Regions from separate parts of the Serratia sp. PL7 genome, predicted to be linked through region 2. Evidence: riboswitches for the same ligand, from Rfam matches in the RefSeq annotation. Region 2 holds a riboswitch; the other holds the start of a gene.
What was found. A riboswitch is a leader RNA that binds a small molecule or an ion and turns the genes downstream of it on or off. The one in region 2 is predicted to bind magnesium.

Region 1: linked by a shared signal. The riboswitch ahead of N6G83_RS05355 (magnesium transporter) and the one ahead of mgtS (protein MgtS) in region 2 are both predicted to bind magnesium.

The regions. Positions count from the first base shown of each region.
Region 1 is NZ_CAMFLB010000001.1:1,124,348-1,131,718, reverse strand. Features, by position in the region: gene N6G83_RS05370 (cation diffusion facilitator family transporter) at 1-533, opposite strand, end outside; gene N6G83_RS05365 (hypothetical protein) at 560-739, opposite strand; gene mgtS (protein MgtS) at 847-939, opposite strand; gene N6G83_RS05355 (magnesium transporter) at 1,072-2,094, opposite strand; M-box (ykoK) riboswitch at 2,170-2,343, opposite strand; gene N6G83_RS05350 (ABC transporter substrate-binding protein) at 2,486-4,105, opposite strand; gene N6G83_RS05345 (iron ABC transporter substrate-binding protein) at 4,517-5,533, shown strand; gene N6G83_RS05340 (ABC transporter permease) at 5,567-7,150, shown strand; gene N6G83_RS05335 (ABC transporter ATP-binding protein) at 7,147-7,371, shown strand, end outside.
Region 2 is NZ_CAMFLB010000014.1:43,440-50,810, reverse strand. Features, by position in the region: gene N6G83_RS35680 (galactitol-specific PTS transporter subunit IIC) at 1-296, shown strand, start outside; gene gatD (galactitol-1-phosphate 5-dehydrogenase) at 348-1,397, shown strand; gene N6G83_RS35670 (DeoR/GlpR family DNA-binding transcription regulator) at 1,526-2,314, shown strand; gene gorA (glutathione-disulfide reductase) at 2,438-3,790, shown strand; M-box (ykoK) riboswitch at 4,029-4,200, shown strand; gene mgtS (protein MgtS) at 4,465-4,557, shown strand; gene N6G83_RS35655 (hypothetical protein) at 4,557-4,724, shown strand; gene N6G83_RS35650 (cation-efflux pump) at 4,874-6,238, shown strand; gene N6G83_RS35645 (hypothetical protein) at 6,411-7,371, shown strand, end outside.

The sequences.
Region 1 (7,371 bases), on a different contig from region 2:
ATGGCGTCCGCACGGCCAAAGCCTAGCAGCACAAACACCATGCCCAGCAGCACCACGCCGGATGAAAGCATGTCGGAGAAGAAATGCAGCGCATCCGCCTCCAGCGCCGCGCTGTCGGTGGCTTTGGCGACGCGGTTGAGCGCCCGCACGCGGAAGAAATCGACGCAGATGGAGATCAGCAACACCGCGATCACCACCGGCGCCGCGACGATCTCATGCGGTTGCCCGAGCAGGCTGCTGCCCGCCTCATAGACAATCCAACCGGCGGCGCCCAGCAACAACAGCACTTCGAACAGCGCCGCCAGGTTTTCCACTTTGCCGTGGCCGAAGTGGTGATCGTCATCGGCGGGTTTATCGCTGATGCGCACCGCCAGCCAGGTGATGCTGGTGGCGATAAAATCGGTGAAAGAGTGGATCCCTTCGGATATCAGGCCAATACTGCCGGTAAAAATGCCGGCGACGAATTTGCCCGTGGCCAGCACCCCGCTGGCAATCATCGAGTTTCTGGCCACGGCCTGTTTTTCATTCTGCATGATGCTGCTCACATTCAGACGGTGATTTATTTTTTTACTTTAGCGGATAATTGCCAGACAAAGGCGATCAGCAGCATACTGCCAGAGAATGTCAGCATGAGGCTAGTAAGAAAATTGGATTTTCCGGTGGAATAAAAATAAATCTCATTAACGCCCACCGAGATCATTAAAATGGCGTAGAGCAATCCCAAAATAAGAATCGTCATTATTATCAACTCCCGTATCAGGCCGCGCGTTCAGCGCGCCACTAAATCCTCCCCATAATAAATAGCGGTTACGGGGAGGATGCATCTAGGCGGATCTTTAGCGTTCATCAATCATCCCATTTGGTGCTCATATAGGCCGCCAACAGGCCCAGCGAGCTGATCATTGCCAGGAATCCCATAAAAATAGTCATGTTTCCCATTATTTTGTCCTCAGGTTAAATGTTATCGATAAAAGCCCCTTGCGTTAAATATCGGGGTTGGTCGGTATCCATGGTTTTTTAACGTCCTCCTCTTTTTGGCAACATTCCCGCGCTTTCAAGCGCGGGACCCGTTTAAATTCCCAGGACGTGCTGGGCGATTTTGAAATAAATAATCAGGCCGGTGCCGTCGATAAAGGTGGCGATAAACGGCGCCGACACCACCGCTGGATCGATACCGAGCCGTTTCAGCAGCATCGGGATGATCGACGAAACAATGGCGCTCCATACGGTGATCGCCACCAGCGACAGGCTGACCACCAGCGTCACCTCCATGCCGACGCCCATGATCCAGGCGCGCACCCAGGCCGCCAGACCGATGGTGACGGCGATCAGCAGCGAGGTCGTGACCTCTTTGCGGATCACCGCGCCCAGATTGCGCAGGCTGACCTCGCCCAGCGCCATAGCACGCACCAGCGTCGAGGTGATCTGGGTGCCGCTGTTGCCGCCGGTGCCGATCAGCAACGGGATGAAGAACGCCAGCGCAATCGCCGCTTCGAGCTGATCTTCAAACGCTTTCAGCACGTTGCCGGTGTAAGCTTCGGCCACGAACAACATCAGCAGCCACACCGAGCGTTTGCGCCACAGCGCCCACGGGCTGGTCTCCAGATAAGGCTTGTCCAGCGGCAGGCTCGCGCCCTGACGCTGCGCGTCTTCGGTGTTTTCATCTTCGACCAGCCGAGCGATCTCGCGCTCGCCCAGCACGCCGACCAGCGTGTTGTTCGCCACGACCGGCACCACGTCCAAACCGCCTTTGCCGAGCAGATGCGCCACGTCGTTGCGATCGTCGTCGGGTGAAACCTGGAAATAGCTGTAATCCATCATTACGCCGACCGCTTTATCCTCATCGTCGCACTGCAGCAGTTTTTTCACCGACAGCGTGCCGCGCAAATGATAGTCGTCCGCGGTAATAAAGACCCGGGTGGGAATTTCGTCCGTTTTTAGCTGCGAAAGTAAATATTCCCGGGCATGCGTGACCGTCATCGTCGCGGGAACGGTAATAAAATCGGCGTTCATATAACCGGCAACTGAAGTTTCATCGAGAGTTTCAGTCGCGCGCAGCGCCGGAGAAGAAGAGTATTGATGTGACTTGATCATTTTGTCAGTCCCTATTTCTGTTGTGAACTTCAACAGCGAATCGCATAGGGGCGTAACCACAGAGGGAGTGCAGACTGCCTATCTCCGCGTCCAGGTTTTAGCACTATACAACGTATCCGAATTGTTGCTCGGAAGTTACTTTGGGCTGAACCTTAATCCGATAAAGCCTGTCTTAACCTTGGGCATCTCTCGATGTCGTCAGATCAGTAACCTGTGTTTGTATAGGAGCCTCGCCAAACGAGATACTGCATATAAACTACCGGCGCAGTATAGGCGTTGTTTTATCCGGCGGGAAGAAAAGATTGCCCGTCGTTTATGGAGTATTTAGGATAATTTTATTAAATGTGAATCTATAAAAACGGCTGATATAAATCAGCCGTTTTTTTATTTCTCAGTGCGCGAGAATGTAGACGTTTTTATCGTATAGTGCGCCCTGACGGGTAAAGTCGATCCCCTTCACGTAAGGTTTGACCAGCGTGGCGTTGGCTTCGTAGTACACCGGCGCGACCGGCGTATCGACGGCCAGCACCGCCTCGGCCTGCTGGAAATACTGCTGCACCTGCTGCGGTGTCGGCGCCGCCGTCGCCTGATGCAGAATGCGATCGTACTCCGGATTGCGGTATTTGGGGCTGTTTTCGCTGCTGTCGGAACGGAACACGTTCAGGAAAGTAGACGGATCGTTGTAATCCGCCAGCCATCGAGTAAAGGCCACGCCGTACTGCCCGCGGTTGATATTATCCAGCGTCACTTTACGCTCCTGGCTTTGCAAGGTGGCCTCTACCCCGAGGTTCTTTTTCCACATGGCGGCGGCGGCGATGACGATCTTCTTGATGGTGGCGTCGTTACTGTACAGCACGGTAAAGCGCAGCGGATGCTCGGCGTTGAAACCGGCCTGCGCCAGCAGTTGCTTCGCCTGGGCGTGCCGTTGTTCCGGCGTCCAGCCGGCCGCGGCACCGGGCTGCAGGCGATAGCCGCCCGCCCCCGTTGGGGTAAAGGTCCAGGCCGGCTGCTGGCCATATCCCAGCACCTTGCCGGCGATGATCTCTTTATCCAGCGCCAGATTCAGCGCCTGACGCACCCGCACGTCGTTGAACGGCGCCTGGCGGTTGTTGAAGGCGAAATAGCTGGTGGAGAGCAGCGGATAGGTCACCAGCTGTTGCTCACCGAGCGTTTTTTTCAGCTGCTGATACAGCTCCGGCGGCGTGGTATACCCCAATTCCACCTCGCCGGCGCGAAAACGCGCCACTTCCGGGAATCCCTGTATCGGCAAGAACGTCACCTTGTTGAGCACGGTGTTGGCGTTATCCCAATACTGCGGATTGCGTTCCACCACCACCTTTTCGTTCACCACCCACTGGCTGAGGCGGAACGCGCCGTTGCCGACAAAATGCGCCGGTTGAGTCCAGTTTTTGCCGTACTGCTCCACCACCTTGCGGTTAACCGGCAAGACCGGAAAATGCACCAGTTGTTTGAGCAGATAGGAGTTGGGCTCCGACAGCGTCACCTGCAGGGTGTGCGCATCTAGCGCCTTGACGCCCAGCTCGCTCGGCGGCTTGCTGCCGGCGTTGATCGCCGCCGCGTTCAGCACGTAGGCCGAAGCCAGATAGCTGCCGTACGGCGACGCGGTTTTCGGATCGGTGAGGCGCTGCCAACTGTAGACGAAATCGTCGGCGGTGACCGGATCGCCGTTCGACCACGTGGCCTGCGGCCGCAGATGGAAAGTCCAGACGTTGCCCTGGTGCTCCCACTTCTGTGCCAGCGCCGGGATCACTTCGCCGTCTTTTCCGACGCGCAGCAAGCCTTCGAACAGATCGTTGAAGATGTAGAACTCCACATTGCTCTCGGCCAGGTTTGGATCCAGCGTCGCCGGTTCATACCCGTTGGCGCGCACCAGTTCTTGCGCCGCCGCCAGTTTAGCGCCCGCCGGCACCTCGGCCGCCTGTGCGACCGTCGCGTTAAAAGCCAGGATGATTAAACCAGCCAATTTCTTGCTATTGAATGAATATTTCACGTCGATATCCCTGATGAGTGTTTTATCGCGTTCAATATGCAATGAGGCAGTGGAATAAATTAAATCATTAATCGCTATGAGTCATAACCAAAAGCGGTGTTGAATTTCTTTCATTATCAAAGGAGTACTGGTGACGGAACGATAAAGAACACGAGGATAAACGCGGAGACCGGCATTGCCGCCGGGAACGCCGTGAATCGGCGGTGACATAAATTCAGGCAATCAATATAGATTATTCCAGCCGAAGCTTAACGTATCCTTAGGGCAATTCATTTTGTGAGCGATCGTCAAAAATAATTTAATACGAATCGTTTTCACTATCATTATTGATGTTCTTGGCTAAAATCGGCCTGCTTGCGCTTGCCAGGCGATATTCGTTTTCTTCATTCGAACGCTAAAAAGGATAACTGCATGAAGCTGCGTATTTCATCTCTCGGCCCCGTCGCCCTGCTCGCCTCCTCGATGATGCTGGCCTTTGGCGCTCAGGCGGCCTCCGCCGACCAGGGCATCGTTATTTACAACGCCCAGCATGAAAATCTGGTGAAATCCTGGGTCGACGGGTTTACCAAAGACACCGGCATCAAAGTCACGCTGCGCAACGGCGGCGACAGCGAGCTGGGCAATCAGCTGGTGCAGGAAGGCAGCGCCTCGCCTGCCGACGTGTTCCTGACGGAAAACTCCCCGGCGATGGTGTTGGTGGATAATGCCAAGCTGTTCGCCCCGCTGGACGCCACGACGTTGGCCCAGGTAGAGCCGCAATATCGCCCCAGCCACGGCCGCTGGACCGGCATCGCCGCCCGCTCTACCGTGTTCGTCTACAACCCGGCCAAACTGACCGACGCGCAGTTGCCGAAGTCGCTGCTGGATCTGGCCAAGCCGGAATGGAAAGGCCGCTGGGCCGCTTCACCATCGGGCGCCGATTTCCAGGCGATCGTCAGCGCGCTGCTGGCGCTGAAAGGCGAGAAAGCCACGCTGGAGTGGCTGAAAGCGATGAAAACCAATTTCACCGCCTATAAGGGCAACAGCACGGTGATGAAAGCGGTCAATGCCGGCCAGATCGACAGCGGCGTGATCTATCATTACTACCCGTTCGTCGACGGCGCTAAAACCGGCGAGAACAGCAACAACATCAAGCTGTATTACTTCAAACATCAGGATCCGGGCGCATTCGTCAGCATCTCCGGCGGCGGCGTGCTGGCTTCCAGCAAGCATCAGCAGCAGGCGCAGGCCTTCATCAAGTGGATCACCGGCAAACAGGGCCAGGAGATCCTGCGCACCAACAATGCCTTCGAATACGCCGTCGGCGTCGGTGCGGCCTCCAACCCGAAACTGGTGCCGCTGAAAGATCTGGACGCACCGAAAGTAGACGCCGCGCAGCTGAACAGTAAAAAAGTGGTCGAACTGATGACCGAGGCCGGCCTGCTGTAAGGCCCGCCGGCAAACCGAGAGTTTTTGATCGTTATGTCAAACCTGAGTACCCACGCCGCGCAGACCGCGCGGCGTTATTCTGTTGTCCCCCGTCACCCGCGGCCAGGGGCGATCGTGGTGGCCAGCGCCGTGCTGCTGTCGCTGCTGGCGCTGTTGCCGCTGGGATTCGTTATCGGCGTGGCGTTTGAAACCGGCTGGCAAACGGTCAAAGCACTGGTTTTCCGCCCACGCGTGGCGGAACTGCTGTTGAACACCCTGCTGTTGGTGGTGTTGACGCTGCCGATCTGCGCCGTGCTGGGCGTGGCCCTGGCCTGGTTGACCGAACGCACCACGCTGCCGGGCCGCCGTCTCTGGGCGGTATTGGCGACCGCGCCGCTGGCGGTGCCGGCCTTCGTGCAAAGCTATGCCTGGATCAGCCTGGTGCCGTCGATGCACGGCCTGGGCGCCGGCGTTTTCATCTCGGTGCTCGCTTATTTCCCGTTTATCTACCTGCCGGCCGCCGCCGTGCTGCGCCGCCTGGATCCCGGTATCGAAGACGTCGCTACCTCGCTTGGTTCCCGGCCGCCGGCGGTGTTTTTCCGCGTGGTGCTGCCGCAGCTGAAGCTGGCGGTCTGGGGCGGTTCGTTGCTGATCGCGCTGCACCTGCTGGCGGAGTATGGCCTGTACGCCATGATCCGTTTCGATACCTTTACCACCGCGATTTTCGATCAGTTCCAGTCGACCTTCAACGGCCCGGCGGCCAACATGCTGGCCGGCGTGTTGGTGCTGTGCTGCCTGGGGTTACTGTTGCTTGAGGCGATAAGCCGCGGCCGCGCGCGCTATGCCCGCGTCGGTTCCGGCAGCGCCCGCAGCCAAACGCCGCGTCGCCTGTCAGCGCCGTTCGCCGCACTGGCGCTGCTGCTGCCGATCGCGCTGACCGCGTTGGCGCTGGGCGTGCCTTTCATCACCCTGGCCCGCTGGCTTTGGCTGGGTGGATTCGAGGTGTGGCGTAACGCCGAGCTGTGGCCCGCGCTGTGGCAAACGCTGTCGCTGTCCGCCGCTGGCGCATTGTTGATTACGCTGTGCGCCATTCCGATGGCCTGGCTGTCGGTACGCTATCCGGCCCGGCTGTATCGGGTGCTGGAAGGCTGCAACTACGTGACCAGCTCGCTGCCTGGTATCGTGGTGGCGCTGGCGCTGGTGACCATCACCATTCACAGCTTCCGGCCGATTTACCAGACCGAAATCACCCTGCTGCTGGCATATCTACTGATGTTTATGCCGCGGGCGCTGATCAATCTGCGCGCCGGTATCGCACAGGCGCCGGTGGAATTGGAAAACGTGGCGCGCAGCCTCGGCAAATCGCCGGCGCAGGCGCTGTGGAGCACCACGCTGCGGCTGGCGGCGCCGGGCGCCGCTGCGGGCGCCGCGCTGGTGTTTCTGGCGATCGCCAATGAACTGACCGCCACGCTGCTGCTGGCGCCGAACGGCACCCGCACGCTGGCCACTGGATTTTGGGCGCTGACCAGCGAGATAGACTATGTCGCCGCCGCGCCTTATGCGCTGATTATGGTGGCGCTGTCGCTGCCGCTCACCTGGCTTCTTTACTCTCAATCTAAACGTACGGCGGGACTATGAGCACGCTCGAACTGCACGGTATCGGAAAATCTTACAATGCCATCAGGGTGCTGGAACACATCGACCTGCAGGTTGCCGCCGGCAGCCGCACGGCGATCGTCGGCCCTTCCGGCTCCGGCAAAACCACCCTGCTGCGCATCATCGCCGGCTTTGAAATCCCCGACGGCGGCCAGATCCTGCTGCAAGGGCAAGCCATGGGCAACGGCGGCGGCTGGGTGCCG
Region 2 (7,371 bases):
TCATGAGCATCACGTTGTGGATCGCCACCCAAACCATCGGGCTGCATACCCAATTGGCTGCCAATGCTGGTGCGCTGAAAGCGGGCGGCGTGGTGGCCTCGATGGACCAAGGCGGCTCACCGATCACCTACCTGCTGATCCAACTGCTCACCTGGCAAAACGTGGTGGGTCTGGTCGTTATCGGCGTCATTTACGCCATTGGGGTGTTCCTCACCTGGCGCCGTGCCCGTCAATTTGCCCAGGCTGAAGCCACCGCCAAGCAACAGGCCAACCAAAGCCTCAACGCCATGTCCTAATCCTTCGGGGGAGCCCGCCTCCCCCAATCTATTCTCTACGGAGTTCAAGCTATGCAATCAGTCGTGATCCACACGGAGGGAGAAGTGCGCGTTGAAGAACGCCCCGCTCCTGCTATTGAGGCCGCCGATGAGGTGTTGGTTCGGGTGGCGTATTCCGGGCTATGCGGTTCGGATATCCCCCGCATCTTCGCCAAAGGCGCGCATTTCTACCCGATTACCCTGGGGCATGAGTTCAGTGGCCGGGTCGTGGCCTGTGGCGAGCGGGTTACCGATCTGCAACAGCATGATGCCGTGGCCTGCGTCCCTTTGTTACCGTGCTTTAACTGCCCGGAATGCCAGCGCCATTACTATTCGCTGTGCAAGCATTACCAGTTCGTCGGTTCACGCAGCCACGGTGGCAACGCCGAGTTTATCGTAGTCAAACGCGCCAATCTGGTGAAATTGCCTGCCAACGTCAGTTTATTGCAGGGGGCATTTATTGAGCCCATCACCGTCGGCCTGCATGCCATTCAGTTGGCTGGGGGCTGCCAAGGCAAAGAGGTGATCATCATTGGTGCCGGCACCATCGGCCAACTGGCGATCCAATGTGCCCGCGCGATGGGCGCACGCAGCGTCACGGCGATCGATATCAATGACGACCGGCTCAAGCTGGCACGGCAGATCGGTGCAGAAAACGCGTTTAACAGCGCGGAGCTTAGCCCCTCCGAGATAGCCGAACGCTTACAGGAAAGGCGCTTTGATCAGTTGATTCTGGAAACCGCTGGCACGCCACAAACGGTCGGACTGGCGCTGGATATCGCCGGGCCACGGGCACAAATCGCGCTGGTGGGGACGCTCCATAAGGACCTCCATCTGTCTTACAGCACCTTCAGCCAGATCCTGCGCAAGGAACTGACGCTGCTGGGCAGTTGGATGAACTATTCGGCCCCGTGGCCAGGGGAAGAATGGCAACAGGCCATGAAGCTGTTCCAATCGGCGGATCTGGCTCTGGAGCCGTTGATTGCCAGCATCGATCGCCCGCAGCAATACGCCGCCAGCGTTGCAGCCCTGGCCGGTAAGCCGATGCAGGGGAAAATCATGCTCAAGCTTGGCGAAGGGTGATATTTAGCCAATGGCTGCACGGGTGCAGCCATTATTTTGCCTCAAATCCCATCTCCTTGATCTTTATGCTCCCCTTTCATATCCCTTTCGCATAAAATAAAAGCAAAACATTTCGATAGGTCAGGATGATGAACTCTTTTGAAAGACGAAATAAAATTGTCGACCTGGTTCAGCAGAACGGCAGCATCTTGGTTAGCGATCTTTCGAATTCCTTCGGAATTTCTGAGGTTACCATCCGCGCTGACCTGCGCCTGCTGGAAGAAAAAGGCCTGCTGATCCGCTTCCACGGCGGTGCAGCCAGGCCGGGCAGCCAGTTGGAGCAGGAGGCCGAGGTGCCGAAAACCACCGGTGAGGTCATCCTGGAGGAACGCTACCAGCTGGCTAAAGACCCGAAAAAGCGCATTGCCTTAAAGGCAGCAGCGATGGTCAACCCCGGCGATACGGTGATCCTCGACAGCGGCAGCACCACCATGCTGATCGCCGAAGAGCTGGTGAAGATGGGCAATATCACGGTGATCACCAATAACCTGCCCGCCGCCTTTGCGCTTTCCGACAATAAAGACATCACGCTGGTGCTGTGTGGCGGCACGCTGCGCCACAAAACGCGCTCCATGCACGGCTCCATCGCGGAGCTCTCCCTACAGGGCATTGCCGGTGACGTGATGTTCGTCGGGGCCGACGGGTTGGATGCCACCAACGGCATCACCACCTTTAATGAAGGCTACTCGATCAGCGGCGTGATGGCTCAGGCAGCCAAGCGCGTGGTCGCGGTGGTCGATTCCACCAAGTTCGGCCGCAGGGGTTTCAACCTGGTGCTGTCGATGAGCCAGATTGACATGATCATTACCGATACCGGCATCAGCAGTGCCGATCGCCAAGCGCTCGATCGGGCAAAACCCGAACTGGTTATCGTGTAAAATCAACCGGGCAGAGGATCAAGCCTCTGCCTATTACAGCCATCGACGCAATCTTTGCGACAACCCCCAGTCAGGCGTTAAACTCTTACCCTTCTCGAATCACACAACTCATGGAAAACCCAGATGACGAAACATTACGATTATCTAGCAATTGGCGGCGGTAGCGGCGGTATCGCATCGATCAACCGGGCAGCCATGTATGGCCAGAAATGCGCACTGATTGAAGCCAAAGAACTTGGCGGCACCTGCGTTAACGTGGGTTGTGTCCCGAAAAAAGTCATGTGGCATGCGGCGCAAATCGCCGAGGCCATCCACCAGTACGGCCCGGATTACGGCTTCGATACCACCGTCAACGCCTTTGACTGGAAACGCCTGATCGCCAACCGCACTGCCTACATCGATCGTATTCATACTTCCTACGACAACGTGCTGGGCAAAAACAAGGTCGACGTGATCAAAGGTTTTGCCCGTTTTATTGACGCGCATACCGTAGAAGTTAACGGCGAGAAAATCACCGCAGACCATATTCTGATCGCTACCGGTGGCCGCCCGAGCCATCCGTCGATCCCTGGTGCCGAATACGGCATCGACTCCGACGGCTTCTTTGAGCTGGATGCCATGCCAAAACGCGTGGCAGTGGTGGGTGCTGGCTACATCGCGGTAGAAATTGCCGGCGTAATGAACGCGCTGGGAGCGGAAACGCATCTGTTCGTGCGTAAACACGCCCCGCTGCGTACCTTCGATCCGATGATTGTAGAAACCCTGGTTGAGGTGATGAACACCGAAGGGCCAACCCTGCACACCGAATCCATTCCAAAATCCATCGTTAAAAACGCCGACGGCAGCCTGACGCTGGCGTTGGAAAACGGCAAAGAGTTCACCGTGGACAGCCTGGTCTGGGCCATCGGCCGCGAACCAGCGACCGACAATCTGAACCTGGCGGTCACCGGCGTGAAAACCAATGCCAAAGGTTACATCGAGGTCGACAAATTCCAGAACACCAACGTGAAAGGCATCTACGCAGTAGGTGACAACACCGGTGCGGTTGAGCTGACCCCGGTTGCCGTTGCCGCTGGCCGCCGCCTGTCCGAGCGCCTGTTCAACAACAAGCCGGACGAACATCTGGACTATAGCAACATCGCCACCGTGGTGTTCAGCCACCCGCCAATTGGCACCATTGGCCTGACCGAACCGCAGGCGAAAGAGCAGTTTGGCGAGGATAAGGTGAAGGTTTATAAATCCTCCTTCACCGCCATGTACAGCGCCGTGACTCAGCATCGCCAGCCGTGCCGCATGAAGCTGGTATGCGTGGGTGAAGAAGAGAAGATCGTTGGCCTGCACGGGATTGGCTTTGGCATGGATGAAATCCTGCAGGGCTTTGCCGTGGCAATCAAGATGGGCGCGACCAAGAAAGACTTCGACAACACCGTGGCGATCCACCCAACCGCCGCGGAAGAGTTCGTGACTATGCGGTAATGGTGCATTCCTAACTGTAAAACCGACTGTAAAAGGTCGGTTTTTGCTTTTATTCAGCTTATAAATGCTGATTTAGGCAAATGAATATCCCCGCCTTAGTGTTTATATCACTGCAAAATTAACGTTCATTAAGATAATTCGTTCGTTTAAATATAACTTCTTAAATATCACCTCAACGAGGTGCCGATTTTCGAGCACTATCGCTCCCTGCACGCCTATAATCACCGCGTAGTTATATGCAGTATCTCGTTTGGCGAGGCTCCTATACAAACACAGGTTACTGATCTGACGACATCGAGAGATGCCCAAGGTTAAGACAGGCTTTATCGGATTAAGGTTCAGCCCAAGGTAACTTCTGAAATTTTTCAGATACGTTGTATAGTGCTAAAACCTGGACGCGGAGATAGGCTTTCTGCACTCCCCTCTTTGGTTTACTCCCCTATGCGATGCACTGTTGAAGTTTAAACAGCAATAGGGTCAATGACTTCCAGACTCCTCGGCAATGACCGCTACCGCGCCAGCAGCACAGGCGGGCCAGCCATTGCTAACTCTTTGAACGCTGACTTTTTCACCGCCGCAGATACCCTGACGGTGAATGAAGCCAGAGACTACGTTGCACACTTACTTTTAACCACAGAGGTCGTTATCGATTACAGTTAACCGAGGATAATATTATGGGAAATATGATGTTTTTTATGGGGTTTTTGTTTTTCATCAGCTCAATGGGACTGATCGCAGCCTATCTGAGCACCAAATGGGATGACTAATGAACGAAAAAGATCCGCCTAGCATCATCCTCCCCGTAGCCTCATCAATCATTGCGGGGAGGATGAATAACCGCAATAAACTGACGGTATTTACCGCGCGTGATAATGATGATGATTTTTATTCTTGGGTTGCTGTACGCTATTTTTATGATCTCGGCAGGTATTAATGAGATTTATTTACATTCCACCGGTCAAACTGCATTTCTTTCCTGTTTATTGCTGACAGCTACCGCAAGCTTCCTGCTCGTCGCTTTTGTCTGGCAATGTTCCGTAAAAACCAAACGCTGATTTTTTTAATTCAACTATGAGCTGTGCTATGCAAAATCAAAAACAGGCCGTCGCCCGAAACTCGATGATTATCAGCGGATTGTTGGCGTTAGGTAAATTTATCGCAGGTATATTTACCGGCAGTATTGGCCTGATATCCGAAGGCATTCACTCATTTACCGATTTTATTGCCACCAGCATCACCTGGTGGGCGGTGAGAGTCAGCGATAAACCTGCTGATGATGACCATCACTTTGGTCATGGCAAAGTCGAGAATCTGGCTGCACTGTTTGAGGTACTCCTTTTGTTGGCGGCCGGGGGTTGGATCATCTTTGAAGCAGTGCGCAGCCTGATAGGTGAGGCAAACCAGATTGTGGCTGCACCGGTAGTGATTGCGGTACTGCTGGTGTCCATTGTGGTTGACTTCTTCCGTGTCCGGGCCTTAAACCGCGTGGCCAAGGCCACCAACAGCGCGGCTCTGGAGGCCGATGCTCTGCATTTCTTCTCCGATATGTTGTCTTCTGGCGTGGTGCTGTTGGGCATGGTTTTTGTGCTATTTGGTTTTGCCCGTGCGGATGCGCTGGCAGCCCTGATCGTCGCCTGCTTTATCCTGACTGCCGCCTTGAAGCTAGGGAAACGCTCCTTTGATTCCCTGATTGATACTGCACCGGCTGGCACGCGGGAAGATATCGCTACCCTGCTTAACGATTTCCCAGCGGTGTTGTCTACGGAGAATATTCGCCTGCGCAGTGGCGGAGCCACGCTGTTTATCGAGGTAAGCGTCGGGGTATGCCGGACGCTACCGCTTGAGCGGATCAAGGAGTTGAAGCAGACCGTTACCGCCAAACTTGAACAGCAATACGCCAACTCGGAAGTGAGGGTGATTGCCATCCCTCAAGCCAGAAGTGATGAAGATCTGGCAACCCGTATTCGCATGCTGGCCGCCAACCATGGGGCCGTGGTGCAGAGCCTTTCGCTACAACAATTGGCAGACCGAGTGGCCATCGGTATGGATCTGTTGGTTCCGGCCAATGCCAGCGTAGAGCAGGCGCATGATATTGCCAGCGAGGTGGAGGAGGCTCTACGCCAGACGTTGGGCGAAAATACGGAGATCGAAACCCACCTGGAGCCCCAGATGCTGGATTGGCTGGCTAGCCAGGATGTGGAACACGGCGAACTGGCGAAGATTGAACAAGCATTGACGGTTTCAGCGCAAAACAGCGGATTGGTGCAAGACATCCATGATATCCGGGCGCGAGAAACGCCACAGGGCGTGATTGTGAATTTTCACTGTCGGGCCCTTCCGGCCTTGTCGATTTCTGCGGTGCACGATGCGGTGGACCATATTGAACGGCAATTGAGAATGCAATTCCCGATGGTATCGCGGGTGGTTGGGCATGTTGAACCGCTGTGATCCCTCACAGCGGAATGATTTGCCAGAACGCAGCATGGGCTAATTCAATTAGCCCATGCTTTGCCTTTTTATAACCAAGGCCATTCATCGATCCCACCTGGCTCACAGACAAAAACCACCATTTTCTATACTCTCAACTATCCGACTCCAGACCAGACGTTGAGATGCCTTGGTGAACAGTTTTGACCTGTCATTGTTGAAATATATTCAGGAACACAGCCCGGTGTTAATCGAGGATGTCACCTCCAGGTTTGGTAAAACCACGTCGACGCTGAAGCGCTCCATGAAGGAGATCAACGAGTTCCTGGAACCAGATTACCACCTGCATATCGATGGGCAGTGGATTGTCACGGCAATCGGCTACCGGGAATATATCGCCTTTCTGGAACAGATCCCGTTTAACCGCTACATCACCACCGCCGATGAACGCATTAAAGATCTCAGCGTGGCGCTCTGCCTGCAGGACGTAGTAAACAAAAGCGAGTATTACCGCAAGTTTAACGTCAGCCCAACCACGCTCAAAAACGATAACCAGGCGCTGTCGGCATTTTTACAGGCCAATCATCTCTCCATCACCGCCATTCCCAAACAGGGTTCGCGGATGGATGGTGACGAGATCCTGCTACGCATCGCTATTTGCCTGACGATCCTGAAAACCATCGAGATCGGCGAAGATCACCTGCTGGTGCCGCACAAAGCCAACGAGCCGATTAACCGTTCCATTGCCACGCAGTTCTTAAAGGTGTGCCAACAGGAAATCAGCGCCGCCGCCGAACTGTACCAACGGCGGCTGAGCCAGCGGATCACGCTGGGCTATAACAGCAAAGAATACTTTCTGGTGTATATGAGCATTGCGCTACACCGCATGCGACGCGGGCATTTCATCACCCACAGCGATAACCTGAGCTTTATTCAATCCTCTGACTTTGGGTTGCTGGATGGCGAGCACGAAAACCGCTTTCTTGATCTGCTGATTTCATCGCTGACCTACACCTGGCGGCCATTCGATATCTATGATCCCACGCTGATTACGCTCGTTGGCCACCTTTGTGAAACCCTGACCCCGTTGCTGCGGGCAGAAATCCACAACCGTTCGCCCTTCTTCGCCGAGATCTACCAGTTCGTCTATTCGA